2 regions of the Serratia sp. 25CWL12 genome follow, and region 2 is predicted to be linked to the other one. Evidence: riboswitches for the same ligand, from Rfam matches in the RefSeq annotation. Region 2 holds a riboswitch; the other holds the start of a gene.
What was found. Region 2 has a riboswitch for thiamine pyrophosphate ahead of thiC (phosphomethylpyrimidine synthase ThiC). Riboswitches for the same ligand answer to the same signal wherever they lie in the genome.
Positions count from the first base shown of each region.

Region 1: linked by a shared signal. The riboswitch ahead of thiB (thiamine ABC transporter substrate binding subunit) and the one ahead of thiC (phosphomethylpyrimidine synthase ThiC) in region 2 are both predicted to bind thiamine pyrophosphate.

Region 1 is NZ_CM147698.1:3,447,093-3,454,449, reverse strand. It holds gene thiQ (thiamine ABC transporter ATP-binding protein ThiQ) at 1-227, opposite strand, end outside; gene thiP (thiamine/thiamine pyrophosphate ABC transporter permease ThiP) at 214-1,821, opposite strand; gene thiB (thiamine ABC transporter substrate binding subunit) at 1,797-2,783, opposite strand; TPP riboswitch at 2,925-3,048, opposite strand; gene sgrR (HTH-type transcriptional regulator SgrR) at 3,181-4,842, opposite strand; gene sgrT (glucose uptake inhibitor SgrT) at 4,934-5,104, shown strand; gene ACX9GV_RS14880 (DASS family sodium-coupled anion symporter) at 5,540-7,012, shown strand; gene leuD (3-isopropylmalate dehydratase small subunit) at 7,184-7,357, opposite strand, start outside.
Region 2 is NZ_CM147698.1:4,516,494-4,523,850, reverse strand. It holds partial or broken gene nfi (deoxyribonuclease V) at 1-555, opposite strand, end outside; gene hemE (uroporphyrinogen decarboxylase) at 575-1,639, opposite strand; gene nudC (NAD(+) diphosphatase) at 1,726-2,493, opposite strand; gene ACX9GV_RS19770 (Rsd/AlgQ family anti-sigma factor) at 2,649-3,128, shown strand; TPP riboswitch at 3,206-3,329, shown strand; gene thiC (phosphomethylpyrimidine synthase ThiC) at 3,440-5,398, shown strand; gene thiE (thiamine phosphate synthase) at 5,391-6,044, shown strand; gene ACX9GV_RS19755 (HesA/MoeB/ThiF family protein) at 6,034-6,783, shown strand; gene thiS (sulfur carrier protein ThiS) at 6,780-6,980, shown strand; gene ACX9GV_RS19745 (thiazole synthase) at 6,982-7,357, shown strand, end outside.

The DNA.
Region 1 (7,357 bases), 1.1 Mb from region 2:
AGCATTGATACCGGGCGTTTAGCCGGGGCGCTAGTGGTATGGTCATGACCATTGAGCAGCAGCTTGCCACTGGCCGCAGGAAGAAAACCGGCAATCAGATTAAGCAGGGTACTTTTGCCCGCCCCACTGGGGCCCAGCACGGCGACCCGCTCTCCCGGTTGTATGCGCAGGTCAAAACGCATCGGCAGGTGTTGATACAGATAAGTCAGTTTTTCAAGTGTCAGCATGGCGGCCTGGTAAGCGTTCAATCAAGGTAAATAGCAGGAAGCACAACAACAGTAACAACAGCGCAGTGACCGCACCATCATTATTCCGATAGGCACCAATCTGCTGATAAAGGTAAAACGGCAAAGTACGGAATTGTTCGTTACCGAATAAGGCGACCACCCCGAAATCACCAATTGACAATACACAGGCAAAAGCCAGCGCTTGCGTCAGGGGGCGCTTCAGGGCTTTCAGCTCAATCCAGCGTAGCCGTTGCCAGCCATGAATATCGAGTGACAAACAGAGCGGATTGTAACGTTCTGCCAGGTCACGCATCGGGTTTTCCAGCACTTTCAGCGCATAAGGCACCGCCATTAACGCATTAGTCAGTATCACCAACCCATAAGGGGAGTGGGGTAAGCCGATAGTATCGCTTAATAATAGGAAGAAGCCGGTAGCCAAGACGATCCCGGGCATTGCCAGGATCACCATACCACTGAGTTCCAGTGTCTGGCCCCAGGCCGCTTGGTGTCGTAATTTGAGTTCACGGCTGCTCCATAGCAACATCATGGTGAGCACCAGGCATAACAAGCCAGCGCCGATGGCAATACGCAATGAAGTGAACAGTGCCTGCCATAAGATGGGTTGTTGCAACACTTCAAGCAGCGCCTGGTTGGCACCATCGATAATAATCGCCAGCAGTGGAGGTAACAGCAGCAACAGGGCAGCGCTAATTAGCAGGGTATCGCTGATGCGTTGCCAAAGATTATCTTCTGGGTTGAACCAGCTTTGTGCTCGGGTATGGCCAACAGGTAATGGCTGGCTGAAGCGCTGGCAGAGTATGACCAATCCCAGGCAGAACCCCAGTTGGATTAATGCCAGTAGGGCCGCCCGGTTAAGATCATAGTCGTAACTTAATGCCTGATAAATCGCCAACTCGATGGTGGTAGCTTGTGGCCCACCACCTAATGACAGCACGGTGGCAAAACTGGCAAAACAGAGCATAAACACTAAAGCAGCACTGGGGAAAAGTTGGCGGCGAAGTGCTGGCCACTCGACAAAACGGAACTGCTGCCAGCCGTTCATGCCCAGTTGAGCGGCTAGCTGACGTTGTTCACTCGGAATGTTCTCCAACGCCTGGAGTAATAAACGGGTCGCCAGTGGCAGGTTAAAGAACACATGGGCCAGCAAAATACCTTGCAGCCCATAAGGTGAAAACTGGTAATCCACCCCTAGCCAGGCGCATAGGGCCGCCAACCAACCTTGCCGACCATACACGCTCAGTATGCCGAACACCGCCACCAACACTGGTAACACCAGGGTCATGGCGCATAGACGTAGCAGCAAATTGCGGCCTGGGAAGCGCCGACGATACAGTGCCCGGGCAAGCCAGATGGCGGGGAAAACAGAAAACAGGGCCGATAGCAGCGCCTGCCAAAAGGTGAAACGCACCACATGCCACAAATAACGGTCTTGCCACAAGTTAGGCCCGCTGCTTTCAGGGGCGTGCCGCCATAGAGAACCCATGGCGGCTAACGCGATAAGCAGGATCAGGCCTGCGGCGAGCAGACCAGGCCATAACCAGGCGGCGATCAGTGGCTGACGGCGGTTTGCCATGCCTGGACCCAGTTACCACGTTGCTGTGCTACTTCTTCTGAACTGAATTGCAAAGCGGTTTTCGGCACCATTATCTGTTCGAAATCCGCCGGGAGTGGCGTATTGGTGACCGGATACATCCAGTTACCCGTTGCGATGGTGTTTTGGAATGCCGGTGAAACCATAAATTGCATAAAGCGTTCTGCCAATTCAGGCTGCTTACTGGCTTTCAGCCGGCTCGCTACCTCCACTTGCAGATAGTGACCTTCACTAAAGTTTGCTGCGGCATACTGGTCTTTTTTCTCTTCGATCAGGTGATAGGCCGGGGAGGTGGTATAACTGAGCACCATATCACTTTCCCCTTTCAGGAACAGGCCATAGGCTTCGCTCCAGCCTTTGGTGACGGTGACGGTTTTCTTTGCCAATTGTTGCCAGGCTTGTGGTGCATCGTCTCCATAGACTTTCTGCATCCATAGCAGCAGTCCAAGCCCCGGGGTACTGGTGCGAGGATCCTGATAGATGATCTTCCAGGGCTGATCGCTACTCACCAGTTCTTTTAAGCTTTTCGGTGGGTTCTTCAGTTTGTTTTTGTCATAGACGAAAGCAAAATAGCCATAGTCATAAGGCACGAAAGTCTGGTCGTGCCAACCGTCTGGGATATTGAGCTTGCTGATGTCCACTTGGCTGGCGGTGAACAGACCGGTTTGCTGGGCGGCTTGTAGAAGATTGTTATCTAACCCCAGAACCACATCGGCGGCGCTGTTGCTACCTTCCATCTTCAGGCGATTAAGTAATGAAACGCCATCTTCCAGCGCGACGAATTTCAACTCACAATCACAATCTGCTTCAAACGCTTTTTTTACTGCTGGGCCAGGGCCCCAGTCGGCAGCGAAAGAATCATAGGTGTAGACCGTCAGTGTTGGCTTCGCCAAGGCTGGCATGGTTAATAACAGTAATAAACAAGGTAGGTATTTCTTGACCACTTTGCACTCCTGAAAAATAAGGGGCAAAGGTATCTGAGGGCGGGTTCACTAGCTTATTTCAAATTAACCAATAGCTTAGTCAGCATCTTGGCTAATTCAGGTGCTTACCTGTTGGTAGCCACTGGAAATTGATAGCAGAGCAACAACGCAGTACTCAAATCCCTCCGCCGGTATTGACCGGATCAGGTTCGACGGGTGTACTCTCAGCGGAAAAACTGGCTGTGCAGGTGTTGCATTGTATTGAGCAACACCCCGTTGGGCACAGTCCGTTGCGTTTCAGGCAACGATGGGGATTTTCCGCACCCCGTTGAGACGGCGCTATTGTAAAGGCTAATGGATGCGGGTGAAAGCCGATTATCCCATGTGCCGTAAAAGAACAGTTCCTTTGGGAGGGCGGTTAAACTTCGGGTGGTGCAAACCAGGCAGATTTAAAGTCAAACCAGCCCAGCGTATTCATTCGCACTCCGCGCATGCTGCATTGACCATGCAGTTGTAACCAGTGATGAAACAAAGGGTGCAACTGATGGCTGCTCACTAGCCGCTGGCTGAATTCTGCAATTGATAGGCGGTTATCTCGCCATAATAGGGCATTTTGTGCCATATCTTCATTCAGGCAATGCTGAATCAACGGTAATTCATACAGCGTAGCAAACAGGGAAAACTCCAGTGGTAGCGTAAAGTTGGCACTGCCCAGCCACAGGTCACTTTCTGCCTCGCCTTGATGCCAGGCGTCGTAGCTGATGGTTTGTACCTTGAGGGTGATGTGGTGTTCTGCCAGCAGCGACCCAATGGCTTGCTGGATGGCATGAAACTCGGAGTGTTCACCGTAGAAGGTCAGTGTCAGTGTGGTCAGGTTTGCTGGTTTTTGAGGGGGCTCGAAGGTGCGGTTATGCAACCAGCGTGGCAACATACCATAGGCCGGTGCCCAGTAACGTTGATAGATTGAACTTGCATGGTTAAGCAGTGCAATAGGGTTGAACAACGCACAGAGCCAATGGCGGATTTCGGCATCTGAAGCCAGAGGGGAGCGCTGATCAAACAGTAGAAAGTAGCAGCCTTCTTCTAGCCGGTTTTCCAGTTCATTTTTACCGCTATCATCCCCCTGTAGCTGTACACCGGGATGGATCAGTTCTTCTGCCACTTCCGGCAATAGCCAGATATTAACTTCATCGATAAGAGCGCGATAACCGAAATAGTCATCAAAAGCATGAATTTTCATCTGGCCGTGATGATTGCGCACCACCCGGTAAGGCCCGGTACCCACCGGATGGCGGGAAAAGTCTGGCAGACTTTGCCATTCCCGTGGCAGGATCATGGCGTGTACACTTCCCAGCAGCCAGGGCAGCCAATAGTCAGGGGTATGGAGATGGACATCAATAACATAAGGCGTAGGGGAAACTACCCGGTCAATATGTGAAAACAGGGGCTGAGAAATAAGACGGCTTAGCGAATAGGTGACATCCTCCATTTCCAGCTCGCGGCCATGATGAAAATGAATCGCCGGGCGCAGATAAAAACGCCAATGTAACGGGCTGATGGTTTGCCAATGATGTGAGAGGTCCGGTTCGAGTTCCCCATTTTCCTCATTTATGCGAGTTAACCCATTGAAAATCTGCCGGGCCAGATGGGTTTCCGAGCGGCGTAGCGCTGAACCGGGCAGCAGATTGTCAAGTTGGCGATAGTAGAGGACCCGCAAGATATGCTTACCTTGGCGGAAGCTGCGTCCTAACTGAGAGAGCAGCATCTGGCGAACCACATTTTTATCGCCCACCAGTTGCACCAGTTGATCGATGCGATCCTGTTCTAATAACTCTTCAGCTCGTTGTTGCTGTAAGGCCAGACCGGTGTAATGAAAATTTAAGCGTGAGCGTTTACCGCGCCCGGATTCGGCTTGCCAGCTCAGCCAGCCTTGTTGTTGCATGGTACTGAGTAGTGAACGGACATGGCGGCGTGAACAGCAGAGTACTTGTGCCAGTTCTTGCAGTGTGGTTTCAATAGATTGCCCGTGGCAGTGTTGCCATAGGCGAATAAACTGTTGTTGCAAGCGCGAAGTGGACATAAAAGAGGAACTCTCTGGGTGCAATTCGTCAATTTATCTTCCCCTATATTACGCTGATAATGTGGTTAGTTGAAACAGCGGAGGGAGATTGATGAACCTTTTTTTAGCCAAACAATTTTATCAGGGCTATTTCGCTAATATCGAACAACAGAAAGCAAATTGGCTGAAGGCGGTGCCGATGGAGGCGCGCTTGAATATCCTCGCCCACTTGTTGCAGTGGGATACCCCGTCACTGAATGATAAAGAGAGTCGCGGACGGTAACAGTTTCTGAGTAATGGTGTTTTTCACCAGCCAGTGGGGAGACTCACTGGTTTTTTTATTGTCCCCCAGCCGCCGCCATTCAAGCCGTATTCTCTTTTTCTTCCGTTTTAGAATGTAATCCTCTGATTTTTGCAACGCCAAAGATGACACGCGGCATAAATATTGTTGAGCTGGCTAGGGTATGGGAGAAAATAGGGGGGATGAAAAGTACAGGAAGTGTGACGGGGGATGTGTCACGCCACTGTTACTTCATGTATTTTATTGAGAAAGAGTCGCTTAACGCCCTAGAATAAAAGTGATTTAGCGCACGAATTATACGCAATTTACTATCTTGCTGCCAAGATGTTAATCAACCTATATTCCAGCTAATTTAAGTTGCCGGTAGCTAATACTCCAGCAGTTTGAAGCACGGCGGGGATAAAGAATGGATATGTTATGGATAAACTGACTCCCCCAAAGATTGTACCTTCTCTCTTTGCCGTTATTGTTGCTCTACTTATCTGGTTTGTGATCCCGGTACCTGAAGGGGTTGCTCCTAATGCTTGGCATCTGTTGGCATTATTTATTGGTACTATCATTGCCATCATTGGCAAGGCGATGCCCATTGGTGCGGTTTCCATCATTGCTATTGCGTTGGTGGCGCTGACTGGGGTGACTAACCCCGATAAGCCCGGGGCGGCATTGGATGATGCGCTGAGTGGTTTTTCCAATCAACTTATCTGGTTAATTGGCTTCTCGATGTTGATCTCTCTGAGCCTCAGTAAGACAGGCTTAGGGGCACGTATCGGCTATTACTTTATTTCTCTGTTTGGCAAAAAAACGCTGGGGATCGCCTATGCCTTAACCTTGGCAGAAACCGTTATTGCACCAGTAACACCAAGTAATACGGCGCGTGGTGGTGGGATTATCCACCCTATCATGAGGTCCATTGCCGACAGTTTTGGTTCTAAGCCAGAATTACAGACGTCTGGCAAGATTGGTCGTTATCTGGCGTTGGTGAACTACAATGCTAACCCGATCACCTCAGCGATGTTTATTACTGCCACAGCACCTAACCCATTGATTGTTAATTTAATCGCCAAAGGAGCAGGTTCGCAATTCGAGCTTACTTGGACCATGTGGGCGGTTGCCGCCTTGTTACCCGCTATCTGTTCGCTGGTGGTGATGCCGTTAGTGATTTATATGCTGTATCCGCCGGAAATTACAAAAACCCCTGATGCCCCTGGTTTTGCGCAGGATAAACTCCGGGAACTAGGGGCGATAACGGTACCGGAAAAGATCACCTTGGGTGTATTTCTCTTATTGTTGCTGCTATGGGCTGGGGGCCCTGCCATGATTTTTGGCGCAACCTGGGTAGTTAACCCCACAACGACAGCTGCCGTTGGCTTATCTATCTTGTTGATAACCGGGGTACTGACTTGGGACGATGTGCTCAAAAACAAAGGGGCCTGGGATACCGTGGTCTGGTTTGCTGCATTGGTGATGATGGCGACTTATCTCGGTAAACTCGGGTTAATCGCTTGGCTTTCACAAACGGTGGGGGCGGGCATTGAGCATCTGGGGATGAGTTGGATTGGTGGCACCATTTTACTCACGCTGGTTTATCTCTATTCACATTACTTTTTTGCCAGTACCACCGCCCACGTTACCGCCATGTTTGCCGCTTTCTTTGCCGCAGGTATTGCCCTTGGCGCTCCGCCAGCACTGCTAGGGTTGATCTTGGCTTTCTCTTCTTCACTGATGATGTCATTAACCCACTACGGGACTGGCACCGCACCGATTATCTTTGGGTCTGGTTATGCCACTCTGGGGGAATGGTGGAAAACGGGCTTTGTGATGAGCGTCGTTAACTTGCTGATCTGGATGGTGATCGGCGGTTTTTGGTGGAAGTGGTTGGGTTACTGGTAAGCAGGTTAATGATCACCCGCCATTAAGGCGGGTGATCTATCCCCGTCGTCAATAAAGCTGCAGCGGTGTTGGCTTTCCTCACTCACCCCAGTCACTTGGTAGGCCAAGCTCCTGGGGATTCGCTGTGTCGCCGCCTACCTGCAACTTCATTGAACTTGAGTATAGTCGTACTCAGTTCAGAAATGCCGGGCGCTGAGCTTCAAAGCGCGCGATATCCGCTTCGTGCTGCAACGTTAATCCGATACTGTCCAAACCGTTAATCATACAATGACGACGGAAGCTGTCGATCTCAAACGGGTAACTTTTACCTCCTGCTGTCACTGTCTGGTTTTCCAGATCGACGAC
Region 2 (7,357 bases):
TGCGCTATCGGTACTGATACGGTGCCCGGTAGAAATAAACAATGGCTGACAGCGCGCCTTACTGCGCCATACCCACGCCAATTGTTCCCCTTTGTCCTCGAGTGCAGCCAATGCTCCCACTTCCGTATCCAAGGGCTCAAACCTGCCACACAACCGTTTTTTCGCCACACCAATAGTTGGAACGTTGACCAACAAACCAAAGTGGCTGGCAACCCCCAAACGCCTTGGGTGTGAAATACCATGACCATCAACAAAGAGCAGATCAGGTTTCTGTTGCAACTGCTCCCAGGCAGCAAGCAATGCCGGATATTCACGAAAAGAGAGAAAACCCGGAATATAGGGCATGGTGGTGTTGATACGAGCAATCTGGTACTCCACCAGCGCCAAAGAAGGATAGCGCAGAATAGCAATGGCAGCGCGCGTCACCGCACCTTGATGCTCAAAACCGACATCTGCACCCGCAATAAATAGCGGAGGATCACGCAAAAAGTCATCATAGCGAATCACCTCTGCGGCATGTTGTAACTGTGTGGCTCGCAGGGCTGAGGTATCAATCACCGCATTTCCTTACCGTTCAGCGATGGTATTTAGCCGAAAGTGCATGCACCGCCTCAACAAAGGCGCCCGCATGGGCCGGTGGCACATCCTGATGAATGCCATGCCCAAGATTAAATACATGCCCGTCACCATCACCGAAACCTGCCAGAATGGTTTCTACTTCCTGCGCAATACGTTCTGGCGCAGCATAAAGTATTGAAGGATCCATATTGCCTTGCAGAGCTACCTGATGCCCCACTCGGCGACGTGCCTCAGCAATATCTATCGTCCAGTCCAGGCCCAAGGCATCACAACCGGTCGCGGCCATCGCTTCCAGCCACTGCCCGCCCCCTTTGGTAAACAGAGTGACAGGTACACGACGACCTTCGTTTTCCCGCAACAAGCCATCGACAATTTTATGCATATAGTGCAGCGAGAACTCACGGTAATCACGCCCGGTCAGCACCCCACCCCAGGTATCAAACACCATGACAGACTGGGCACCGGCCTTAATCTGGGCATTGAGATAAAGAATGACGCTGTCCGCCAGTTTATCCAGTAATAGATGCAACGTCTGTGGCTCGGCGTACATCATTTTCTTCAGTTTAGTGAATGCCTTACTGCTCCCGCCCTCCACCATATAGCTCGCCAAAGTCCATGGGCTACCAGAAAAACCGATCAGCGGTACGGCTCCCTTCAACTCACGACGAATGGTACGAACCGCATTCATGACATAACCCAGCTCATCTTCTGGATCACACAGCGGTAGCTTTTCTACATCAGCCCGGCAGACAATCGGCGAAGTAAATCGGGGCCCCTCACCCGCCTCAAAATAGAGCCCCAACCCCATGGCATCAGGGATGGTGAGAATATCAGAAAACAGAATAGCGGCATCCAGCGCATAGCGACGTAAGGGTTGTAATGTCACCTCGCAAGCCAGCTCAGCATTTTTACACAACGACATAAAATCACCGGCCTGAGCACGCGTGGCTTTATATTCTGGCAAATAACGCCCAGCCTGACGCATCATCCATACTGGTGTGACATCCACGGGTTGGCGCAGCAGGGCTCGCAGGTAGCGATCATTTTTCAAATCATTCATTTCTTATTGGTTCCCGTCATCATCAACCCCCATTGTATACTGGGTTGGGTAAGTTGGCGTGAGCACTTAAATCATAAAGACAGCTATTATTCTGCCCGACACAGCACTACCGTATCTTCAATCAGGCGACGCGCGACAGTACCTGGCGGGGGTAACAGCGGTAATTGGTCATAACGATACCAGCCAGCATTGAGTAGCTCTTTCGGGTCATGCTGCAGTTCCCCTGCCTGATAATCTGCCATAAACGCCATCATCAACGAATGAGGGAATGGCCAAGGTTGTGAGGTGACATAACGCAAATTCTTGATAACGATATTGCTCTCTTCCATCACTTCCCGTGCTACCGCCTGTTCCAGCGTTTCCCCCACCTCCACAAACCCCGCCAGCACGGTATGTATACCACCACGGTGACGCACATGTTGAGCCAGCAGGATTTCATCATCACGGCGAATGGCAACAATCACGCAAGGGGCGATCTGCGGGTAATAACGCTCGCGGCAGTGATCACAAAGGCAAGCATTTTCACTTCGGCTGAAATGCATTTTATGACCACAGTAGCCACAAAAACGGTGTGAGCGATAAAAGTCCGCCAACTGCACACCCCGCCCAGCCAGTTGAAACAGACCTCGATCAAGATCGAGCAATTGGCGCACCGAGTTCATCTCCCTCGGCATCGATTGACGCACCAACCACACTGGGGCACCCTCCCATTCGCCAATCTGACGGGCCAATTGACCATGCAATGAAAATATTGCTGCAGAACCAAACGGCAGTTCACCCTTTGGTAACCAGATTTTGCTTTCATGGCTGACTATCCACCAGCCCTGTTCATTACCTGTTAATGCAAATTCCATATGTTGTTGCACAACCTCTGCGTCACTGGCAAGCTAGTCATTGGCTTATCACCTTTTAATAACTTACTGTTTATAACCCAAGTTCATGCAAGTTGCAGCCCCTAGCAGCCTGCATAGTGACAGAAAATTTAATTTGATTACTCACGGAGTCAACTATGCTCAACCAATTGGAAAGCCTGACTCAACGCGTTGGTGGCAATAATCAGTTAGTCGATCAGTGGCTACAGGCCCGCGAGCAATTGTTGGTTGCCTATTATTCTTTAGTCGGTATCAAACCGAGTAAGGGAAAACCTACGCCGTTAAATGAAAAAGCGCTGGAGAATTTTTACCATAATCTGCTGGACTACCTCTCTGCGGGGCATTTTCACGTTTATGCCAAAATTATCAAACAGGTGGAAGGCTCCGCCAGTCCGAAAATGGCACTAACCACCAAGTTCTATCCAAAGTTGGAAGCCAATACCGAAGCCATCATGGCATTTCATGATCGCTACAGCGGGGTTGAACTCGACCAAGATCTCTGTCTGGAGTTCAACCAGGCGTTATCAGATATCGGCGAAACGTTAGCATCACGTTTTGCACTAGAGGACCAATTAATTCTACGGGCAGCGGAGATCTTGCAGCAAAACCAATCCTGACGCCACCAGCACTGAGCCGTAGCAATGCAAAAGATGACGCGTTAGCTTGTAGTTTTTATTAAGCCTTTTATACTGGCAACATCTTGTCGGAGTGCCTAGCGCTGATTGCTTCATTAAATCAGCCAGGCTGAGACCGTTAATTCGGGATCCGCGGAACCTGATCGGGTTAATACCCGCGAAGGGAACAAGAGTAATCTATTGGCAGCGGCCCCACCCTTTGCGGGCTAACTCGCTGCCAGTCAATATCATTACTCCCGCCAAGCTCCAGACAAGCAATTTTCCACACATCAACACACTGATAGGAATTTGCTATGTCTACCATAAATAAACCACGTGTCCGTAAAGAACAGCGCGATGAAGCACAACAGTTTATTGATTCTTTACAAGGTACCACCTTCCCTAACTCACACCGTATCTATCTTGCCGGTTCCCGTAGCGATATTCAGGTACCGATGCGTGAAATTCAGCTGAGCCCAACGCTGATTGGCGGCACTAAAGACAACCCTCAATATCAACAGAACGAAGCCATTCCGGTGTATGACACCGCAGGCCCCTATGGTGATCCGCAGGCAACCATTAATGTCCACCAGGGGTTAAAAAAACTACGCGCTGGCTGGATTGCAGCACGAGAAGATACCGAAACACTAAGCCACGTCAGTTCGGGGTTTACCCAACAACGGCTGGCCGACGCCGGGTTGAATCACCTGCGTTTCGAGCACCTACCTCAGCCACGTAAAGCGTGTAAGGGCAAGTGCGTCACTCAGTTGCACTATGCGCGAAGCGGCATGGTGACACCAGAAATGGAATTTATTGCCATCCGTGAAAACATGGGGCGCGAGCGTATCTGTAGCGAAGTCCTACGCCAACAGCATCCGGGCCAAAGTTGGGGAGCTAACCTACCGGAAAACATTACACCCGAGTTTGTCCGCCAAGAAGTGGCTGCCGGGCGAGCCATCATCCCCGCTAATATTAACCACCCTGAATCCGAGCCAATGATTATTGGTCGTAATTTTCTGGTCAAAGTGAATGCCAATATCGGCAATTCGGCCGTTACATCATCAATCGAAGAAGAAGTAGAGAAGTTGGTGTGGTCAACCCGTTGGGGAGCCGATACCGTGATGGATCTCTCTACTGGCCGCTATATCCACGAAACACGCGAATGGATCCTGCGTAACAGTCCGGTGCCGATTGGTACCGTGCCGATCTATCAGGCACTGGAAAAAGTGAATGGTGTAGCGGAAAACCTAAACTGGGAAATCTTCCGCGATACCCTGGTGGAACAGGCGGAACAAGGCGTCGATTACTTCACTATCCATGCAGGCGTGTTGCTGCGTTACGTACCGATGACCGCCAAACGGTTGACCGGCATTGTCTCCCGTGGGGGGTCGATCATGGCAAAGTGGTGTCTATCCCATCACCAGGAAAACTTTCTCTATCAGCATTTCCGTGAAATCTGTCAGATTTGCGCCGCCTATGATGTCTCACTATCGCTGGGTGATGGCTTGCGTCCAGGCTCTATTCAAGATGCTAATGACGAAGCCCAATTCGCCGAACTGCACACGCTGGGGGAGCTCACTAAAATTGCCTGGGAATATGATGTCCAAGTGATGATCGAAGGCCCAGGTCATGTGCCGATGCAACGGATCCAGCGCAACATGACCGAAGAGCTGGAATCCTGTTCTGAAGCCCCCTTCTATACATTGGGGCCATTGACCACCGACATTGCTCCGGGTTATGACCATTTCACCTCGGGGATTGGTGCGGCGATGATCGGCTGGTTTGGTTGCGCAATGCTCTGCTATGTGACACCGAAAGAGCATCTCGGCTTACCCAACAAGGAAGATGTGAAACAGGGGCTAATTACTTACAAAATCGCCGCCCATGCCGCCGATTTGGCGAAAGGCCATCCTGGTGCGCAGATCCGTGATAACGCCATGTCCAAGGCACGTTTTGAATTCCGCTGGGAAGATCAGTTCAATCTGGCATTGGATCCACAGACCGCCCGCTCCTATCACGATGAAACGCTGCCCCAGGCATCTGGCAAGATCGCCCATTTCTGTTCCATGTGTGGGCCAAAGTTCTGTTCAATGAAGATATCCCACGAAGTGCGAGCCTATGCCGCAACGCAAAATGCTGTAACACAAGGGGCGAACCATCCCGATGAAGTACAGCTGACTGGCATGGAAAAGATGTCGGCCGCATTCCGCTCCCGGGGCAACGAGCTCTACCATAGTGCGAGCAATCTGCTGGAGGAGAGCGATAATGACTGATATCACGACGCCCTTCCCCGCAACGCCATACAAACTCGGCTTATACCCGGTAGTCGACAGTGTTGCCTGGATCGCCCGCCTACTGGATGCCGGAGTCACCACCATCCAATTACGCATCAAGGATCTTGCCGATGAACAGGTGGAGGCGGATATTATTGCCGCCATCGCGCTCGGTAAACGTTATCAGGCACGCTTATTTATCAACGATTACTGGCAACTCGCTATCAAGCACCATGCCTACGGCGTTCATCTAGGACAAGAGGATTTAAATACCACCGACCTGCAGGCAATCCATCGAGCAGGGTTACGTTTGGGGGTTTCCACCCATGATGATCACGAACTCGCCCGGGCCATAGCCGTAAAACCCTCTTATATTGCACTGGGTCATATTTTTCCGACACAGACCAAAGAGATGCCCTCCGAGCCCCAAGGTCTGGCAGAACTACAACGCCACGTTGCCGGGTTGCAAGACTACCCTACCGTGGCCATTGGTGGGATCAGTATTGAACGCGTTCCGGCGGTTCTGGCCTGTGGTGTGGGTAGCGTTGCCGTGGTCAGTGCTATCACACAAGCCGCGGACTGGCGCATCGCCACCGCACAATTACTGCGCTTGATTGAAGGGAAGGAGTCACCCGATGCTCAATGACCAAGAATTTCTACGCTACAGCCGCCAACTGTTGTTGGAAGATATTGGCCCAGAGGGTCAGGAGAAGCTGAAGCAGGCTAGGGTACTGATTGTCGGATTGGGAGGGCTGGGTTCCCCGGCTGCACTCTATCTGGCTGCCGCTGGCGTTGGCACACTCCTGCTGGCAGATGATGACAAACTGCATCTCACCAATCTGCAGCGACAAATTTTATATCGAACCGGTGACATCGCTTCCAGCAAGGCACAGCTGGCTCAACACCATTTGCAAGCGCTAAACCCGCAAGTGGAGTCGATCGCTCTGGAACAACGCCTGCAAGGACCCACACTACAACAGGCGGTGAGTCGTGCCGACCTGGTACTGGATTGCAGCGATAATATGGCAACTCGCCATGCGGTTAATGCAGCCTGTATCCTCGCCAATGTGCCTCTTATTAGTGGTAGCGCAGTCGGCTTCAGCGGCCAGTTGCTGATTATCGAACCACCCTATCATCAAGGCTGCTATGCCTGCCTCTATCCCGATCAAAGTGAACCTCAACGTAACTGCCGTACTGCGGGTGTACTCGGTCCGGTCGTTGGTGTAATTGGCACCCTTCAAGCACTGGAGGCGATTAAAATGCTGGTGGGCATAGCTTGTTCCCTAAGCGGTAAACTCCGCTTGTTTGATGGCAAACAACAAAGCTGGAGCACTCTGCAACTGAGTAAGGCCAGCAATTGTCGCATCTGCGGAGGCATCGCATGAACATCATGTTGAATGAACAACGGTTGGAAATAGAACAACCACTGAGCATTAAAGCATTGCTCGAACAGTTAGGACATGACCAACCCGGTTGCGCATTGGCGATAAACCAGACCATCATTCCGCACACTGACTGGGCAACTCATCATGTGCAGGATGGTGATGATATTCTCTTATTTCAAGCGATTGCCGGAGGCTGACATGTTGAAAATCGCCGATACTACTTTTACTTCACGTCTGTTTACCGGTACCGGTAAATTCGCCACGCCAGCATTAATGCTGTCAGCCTTGCAAGCCTCAGGGTCACAGTTAGTCACCATGGCGATGAAACGTGTTGACCTACGTGGCGGTAATGATGCGATTCTCGCACCCTTGCAACAATTAGGGGTGAAGTTACTGCCTAATACTTCGGGTGCCAAAAGTGCTGGTGAAGCCATCTTTGCCGCCCGCCTGGCGCGTGAAGCACTGGGTACGCAGTGGATAAAATTGGAGATCCACCCAGATGTGAAGTACTTATTGCCAGACCCGATTGAAACGTTAAAGGCAGCAGAAATATTGGTTAAAGAAGGCTTTGTGG